2 linked regions of the Cryptosporangium aurantiacum genome follow. The protein of the gene in region 1 binds, or shares a complex with, the protein of each later gene. Links are inferred from orthologs where the notes say so. Each region holds a gene or a part of one and is shown on either strand. Other genes may lie near its edges. The genes, in order: rpmJ and BUB75_RS07500.

Evidence for each region.
Region 2: rpmJ (region 1) and BUB75_RS07500 share a complex: the UniProt entries of both Bacillus subtilis proteins name them as parts of the 50S ribosomal subunit. The link is inferred for Cryptosporangium aurantiacum from one-to-one orthologs.

The regions. Positions count from the first base shown.
Region 1 is NZ_FRCS01000005.1:509,067-512,151, forward strand. The notes cover bases 16-2,787. They hold rpmJ (50S ribosomal protein L36), read right to left. Parts: upstream 1,573-2,787; coding sequence 1,459-1,572; downstream 16-1,458. Other genes in these bases: rpsD (30S ribosomal protein S4), read right to left, coding at 16-373; rpsK (30S ribosomal protein S11), read right to left, coding at 406-810; rpsM (30S ribosomal protein S13), read right to left, coding at 893-1,273; infA (translation initiation factor IF-1), read right to left, coding at 1,630-1,851; BUB75_RS20005 (DUF1707 SHOCT-like domain-containing protein), read right to left, coding at 2,020-2,436. In the rest of the region: more of rpsD, read right to left, coding at 1-15; more of map, read right to left, coding at 2,788-3,085.
Region 2 is NZ_FRCS01000002.1:137,105-140,264, forward strand. What follows is about bases 290-3,136. They hold BUB75_RS07500 (type B 50S ribosomal protein L31), read right to left. Parts: upstream 1,914-3,136; coding sequence 1,665-1,913; downstream 290-1,664. Other genes in these bases: BUB75_RS07495 (AAA family ATPase), read right to left, coding at 290-1,467; rpmG (50S ribosomal protein L33), read left to right, coding at 2,060-2,227; BUB75_RS07510 (hypothetical protein), read left to right, coding at 2,495-2,821; BUB75_RS07515 (hypothetical protein), read right to left, coding at 2,826-3,136. Also shown: more of BUB75_RS07495, read right to left, coding at 1-289; more of BUB75_RS07515, read right to left, coding at 3,137-3,160. UniProt on the Bacillus subtilis protein: While neither of the L31 paralogs is essential, this protein does not seem to function as the main L31 protein.

The sequences.
Region 1 (3,085 bases):
CGTGACCGTGCCGGACCACCTGGCGCGCCATGTCGCGGGACTTGGCGAAGCCGGCCCGGTAGATGACGTTGTCCAGGCGGGACTCCAGGATCTGGAGCAGGATGTCGCCGGTCTTGCCCTGCTTGCGGTTCGCCTCGACGTAGTAGCCGCCGAACTGCTTCTCCAGAACGCCGTAGATGCGCTTGGCCTTCTGCTTCTCACGCAGCTGGAGCAGGTACTCGCTGTCCTTGGTCCGACCGCGGCCGTGCTGGCCCGGCGGGTAGGGACGAACCTCGATCGGGCACTTCGGCGACTCGCACTTGCTGCCCTTGAGGAACAGCTTCATCTTCTCGCGCCGGCAGCGGCGGCAGTCAGCACCGGTGTAACGGGCCATTTCTCCTCAGTCTCCTCGTAACGTGGTGCTGATCAGACGCGGCGGCGCTTGGGCGGGCGGCAGCCGTTGTGCGGCATCGGGGTGACGTCGGAGATCGACCCCACCTCCAGGCCGGTGGCCTGCAGCGACCGGATGGCGGTCTCGCGACCGGAGCCCGGGCCCTTCACGAAGACGTCGACCTTGCGCATGCCGTGCTCCTGCGCCTTGCGGGCAGCGTTCTCGGCAGCCATCTGGGCGGCGAACGGCGTCGACTTACGCGAGCCCTTGAAGCCCACGTGGCCGGCGGAGGCCCAGCTGATCACGTTGCCCTGCGGGTCCGTGATCGACACGATCGTGTTGTTGAACGTGCTCTTGATGTGCGCGTGGCCGTGCGCGACATTCTTCTTTTCCTTGCGCCGGACCTTCTTGACCCCGGCGCCACGGCTCTTCGGTGGCATTGCGGAAATTCTCCTCGAGAAAGCGGTTGGCTAGTCGGCTCCTGAAGCGGGCGGCGGACTACTCACGCCGCCGCGCGGGCGATTACTTCTTGCCCGGCTTCTTCTTGCCGGCCACGGTCTTGCGCGGGCCCTTACGGGTACGCGCGTTGGTGTGCGTGCGCTGACCGCGCACAGGAAGGCCGCGCCGGTGCCGGATGCCCTGGTAGCAACCGATCTCGATCTTGCGCCGGATGTCAGCGGCGACCTCGCGGCGCAGGTCACCTTCGACCCGGAACGAGGCCTCGATGTAGTCACGGAGTCGAACCAGGTCCTCGTCCGACAGGTCGCGAACGCGGGTGTCCGGGTTGAGCCCGGTCGCCTTGATCGTCTCCAGGGAACGGGTCCGGCCGATACCGAAGATGTACGTGAGCGCGATCTCTAGCCGCTTCTCGCGGGGGAGGTCTACGCCGACGAGACGTGCCATGGGTGGGCGTACTCCTTCGTCTGCGGAGGTCTGCGCGTCTCCGGATCCCGCCTGCCCGGGCGGGCCCCGGCCTCCGACCGGGGGTGGGACGTGAGCACGTGCTCACGCCTGGAGACGCTTTACTGAGTTGCGATGACTGCGCGAGGCAGAATCTTCTCGCCGCCCTGAGGAGAGGGCGGCGGCGATCAGCCCTGCCGCTGCTTGTGGCGCAGGTTCTCGCAGATCACCATGACCCGCCCGTGACGGCGGATCACCTTGCACTTGTCACAGATCGGCTTGACGCTCGGGTTGACCTTCACGGCTGTCGCCATCTCCTTGAAAACGCTCGCCAGCCGTGAGGCCTAGCGCGCTGCTCGTTACTTGTAGCGGTAGACGATGCGCCCACGGGACAGGTCGTAGGGCGAGAGCTCCACGACAACCCGGTCCTCGGGCAGGATGCGGATGTAGTGCTGCCGCATCTTCCCGGAGATGTGGGCAAGGACGAGGTGGCCGTTCTGCAGCTCCACGCGAAACATCGCGTTCGGCAGCGCTTCGACGACTCGGCCTTCGATTTCGATGGCCCCGTCTTTCTTGGGCATGTCCTCCGCAATCGTGACGTCGTTCCGGGCCCGGAGGCACCGGCGGTAAAACTCTGGATCAACACGTCGGTCTTCAGCCGCGTCCCCCCGCTAGACATGCGAGGAGAACAGACGCAACGCGCCAGCAACGAAGTCTACGTTGTCGTGGCCTGACCCGCCAAACCGGCCCTAGTCACGCCGCCCCGTGAGGCGGTTGGCCAGCAGGACGAGACCCCAGATTCCGAGCGGGAAGATCGGCCAGTAGAACGTGACCTCCCCGCGGGCGATGCTGGTGATCAGCCAGATGCCGGTCAGCAGCACCGCCAGCCGGATCCAGCTGGATTCCCCACTGGTGAGACGTTTCCGCGCGGTGACGCTCGACGCCGGCTGCGGGTGCTGCTCCGGCAGGTCGGCGGTGAGCGGTGTGAGGTCCGACTCGGTCTTCGCGGCGTAGGCCGCCGCAGCCCGCTCGTCGAACTCGTGGAGGTCGAGCCTGCCCTCGTCGAGGGCTGCCTTCAGACGAGTGACGACGGCCTGGCGCTCGGCGTCCCCTACCCGAACATCGGGACGCCTCGGTTCCGGCACGTCGGGTAACGGGGACGACATGGCTCCAGTGTCGCTCAGTCGCGGGGTTGCTGCCGGGTGACCGCGTCGCCGAGGCGGGAAACGCCGCCGTCCAGCGCGGTCAGCACCCACGGGCCGTCGTCGGTCAGGACAAACGTGTGTTCGGTGTGCGCCGCGCGCGAGCCGTCGACGGTCACCACCGTCCAGCCGTCCTCCAGCTCATCGGTCTCCGGGTCGGCCATCGTGATCATCGGCTCGATCGCCAGCGCCATCCCGACCCGCAGCTTCGGCCCGCGTCCCGGCTTGCCGTAGTTGAGGACGTGCGGATCCTGGTGCATCTCGGTGCCGATGCCGTGGCCACCGTAGTGCTTGACGATCCCGTACTTACCGCCGGCGCGGACCGCGGTCTCGACGGCGTGGCTGATGTCGGTGAGCCGGCCTCCGACGCGCGCGGCCGCGAACCCGGCCCACATCGCGTCCTCGCAGACCTGCGCCATCTTCAGGTAGGCAGCGTCGACCGTGCCCACGCCGACGGTGATCGCCGAGTCGCCGTGCCAGCCGTCGACGATCGCGCCGCAGTCGATCGAGATCAGGTCGCCGTCCTCGAGCACCTGGGACTTGCGCGGGATGCCGTGCACGACCTGGTCGTTGACCGACGCGCAGATCGATGCGGGGAAGCCGTGGTAGCCCT
Region 2 (3,160 bases), on another replicon or contig:
GAGCCGCCCGGCGGCGCCGAGCAGGAGTTCCTGAGCCGCGGCGGGAAGGCCGGTGCGGAGCTCGATCTCGCCTCGCAGGAGATCGCGGAACCCGTGCAGCGCGGTCTCCGGTCGCGGCGGGCGCAACCGCGCGAGCAGGACGCCTGCCCGGTGCGGTTGCCCGGCGAGCCAGGCGTCCTTGGCGGCGGCCAGCAGGTGCCCGGCCTTCTCGTCCGGTTCCGGCGTCAGCTCGGCGATCCGCTCGGCCGCGAACGACGCGGCGGCGTGGTCGCCGCTATCGCGGACCGCGGCGGCGGCGCGCTCCAGTTCGTCGGCCACGCCGTCGTCGGCCCCACCGGGCTCGGGCGCGAGCGCCGCCAGGTGCCAGGCCCGTCGCAGCCGCCACTCGGCCTCGGCGCGGGTACCGGCGTCGGTCTCCTCGTGCGCCAGCACCTCCGCGAGCAGCTGGTGGGCCGCGCGGCGATCGGCTGCCGACGCCGCCTGGTAAACCGCGCCGCGCAGCAGCGGGAACCGGAACCGCACCGCGCCGTCGACCTCGTGCACGAGGCCTGCCGCCTCGGCCGGCTCCAACGCCGACAGGTGGCCACCGCCCGCTTCGGCGGCGCGGGCCAGGGTCCCCGCGTCGAGCTGTTCGTCGGTCGCGACCAGCAGCAGGAGCCGGCGCGCGGCGAGCGGCAGCCGGGCGATCCGCTCGTCGTACTCGCGGCGCACCCGGCTGTAGAGCGGCAGCGTCTCCGGTAGCGGCGCGCGTCCGGCGCGCTGGTCGGCGGAGAGCGTCCGGGTCAGTTCCTCGATCGCACGCGGGTTGCCCGCGCAGGACCGGGCGATCGCGGCCGCGACGTCGGCGGCGACGTCACCGGCGAGCAGCCGGCCGATCAGCGCGGCCGAGGCCGGCGGCGCCAGGCCCGGCAGCGTGAGCGACGGCAGGCCGGGCAGCGGCGGCCGGTCGTCGGGCATCGTGAACACGATCGCGACCTTCTCGGCGGCCAACCGCCTGGCCACGAACGCCAGCGCGTCCCGGGAGGCCTCGTCGACCAGGTGGACGTCGTCGACGCAGCACAGCACCGGCCGGCGGCTCGCCGTCCGCACCAGCAGTTCGAGCACCGCGACGCAGAGCGGCAGCTCGCCGGGGACGTCCGTCGGGTCACCGGCCATCGCCCTGGTCAGCGTCGCGGCCTGGAGCTTCGGGAGCGTGGAGACCCGGGCCGCGAGCGGCATCAGGAGCCGGTGCAGGGCGGCAAACGGGAGGTCCGACTCGGCCTCCACGCCTTCGGCGGTCAGGACGACAAAACCCTGGGCGGCGTCCGCGGCGTACCGGAGCAGCGACGTCCGGCCGATTCCGGGCGGGCCCTGCACGACGAGGCCACCGCCCTGATGTGCACGAACCTGCTCGAGCAGCGCGCGGACCTCCGGCCGGCCGGGGCCGGTGCCGGCGTCGGCTAGTTGCGGAATTCGCGCGGTGAGCACGCGCCGATTGTTACCGACGACCGATGGCAAACACTGTTAGTTTTGAGAAATCCCTGGGTCCGCATCGATTCGGCCGCGCCGTGCCGCGTACGACGACCGCGACGAGCAGCCCGAGCGCACGCACCACGCGCACACAAGCCTCCCCCGGTAGCCCAAGGGCCCTAACCAACGGCCCTGTGGGCTCCCGGGAGCGGGGCTTACTTCTTCTTCGCGTAGCGAGCGCGGAACTTCTCGACGCGACCGGCGCTGTCGAGGATGCGCTGCTTACCGGTGTAGAACGGGTGGCTGGCCGACGAGATGTCGACCTCGACCAGCGGGTATGTGGTGCCGTCCGACCACTCGATCGTGCGGCTCGTGGTCACCGTCGAGCGGGTCAGGAACGCCACGTCCGCCGACCGGTCACGGAACACCACCGGGCGGTACTCGGGGTGGATACCAGGCTTCATGCCGACGTTCCTCTCTGTTCGCGGCCACTTTCTGGCCGCTCGGTTGGATAACCCAACCCACTGGTCACATGTTCCCGCGCACGGCGGAATACTTGAACATGGTTTTCGTTACACTAACCGCAAGCTCCGGCGAGTGGGAGAGAGAAATGGCCAAGGGCAACGAGCTCCGCCCGGTAGTCAAGCTGCGGTCGACCGCGGGCACCGGCTTCACGTACGTCACCCGGAAGAACCGGCGGAACGACCCCGACCGGCTCACGCTGACGAAGTACGACCCCCGCGTAGGTCGCCACGTGGAGTTCCGCGAGGAACGCTGACACCCCCGAAGTACGACACCGTGCCGAGACGCAGGTCGCCACGTGGAGTTCCGCGAGGAACGCTGACACCCCCGAGGTACGACACCGTGCCGAGACGCAGGTCGCCACGTGGAGTTCCGCGAGGAACGCTGACACCCCCGAAGTACGACACCGTGCCGAGACGCAGGTCGCCACGCGGAGCTCCACGAGGAACGCTGACCCCAGCGCGACGCCCGGCCGAGAAGGCCGGGCGTTTTCGTGTGCGCGTCCGCCGGGTAGCGACACGACATGACTGTGAACCCCTCGGACGCGGATCGTTCCACCGACCTCGACTCGGATCCGCACCACGACGCGCTCGCCACGACCTACGACGAGGTCGACACCCGCTCCCCCGCGGAGATCGCGGAAGACCGGGAGGAGGCCGACGCCACCCCCGACCCGCACACCGACCACCGCCCGACGATCCCGGCCGTTCCGAAGCCGGTGGTTCCCGCCGTCGCCGGAGTGCTGACGTTCGTGCTGCTGGCGTTCCCGTTCGGCTGGACGATCCTCGGCGCGGTGATCGGGGCGCTCGTCGCTGCCGCGATCTCCTACGCGTTCGTGTTCCGCCTCTGAGCGCTCAGAACGCGCCCCCCGCCATCTGGATGGCGATCGCGAGCCCGAGCGGCGGCACAAGGTAGGCCGCGCCGATGACACCGGCGCGCCCCCACCCGCGGTAGCGGAAGCCGAACAGCGCGACGATCAACGCGATCAACGTCGACACCGCAGGCAGGCTGATCATCAGCCAGCCTCCGGCTACGGTGCAGGCCAGTCCGCGATCCGCATCGCAGTCCGGACCGACGAGCGCGAGGAACGGCCCGTAGAGGCACATCGCCACGAACCACGCGCCGAGCACGATCAGCGCGAACGTCGTCAGGACAATCTCCAGTGCCGAGCTGCGGCGGCGCTCCGTAA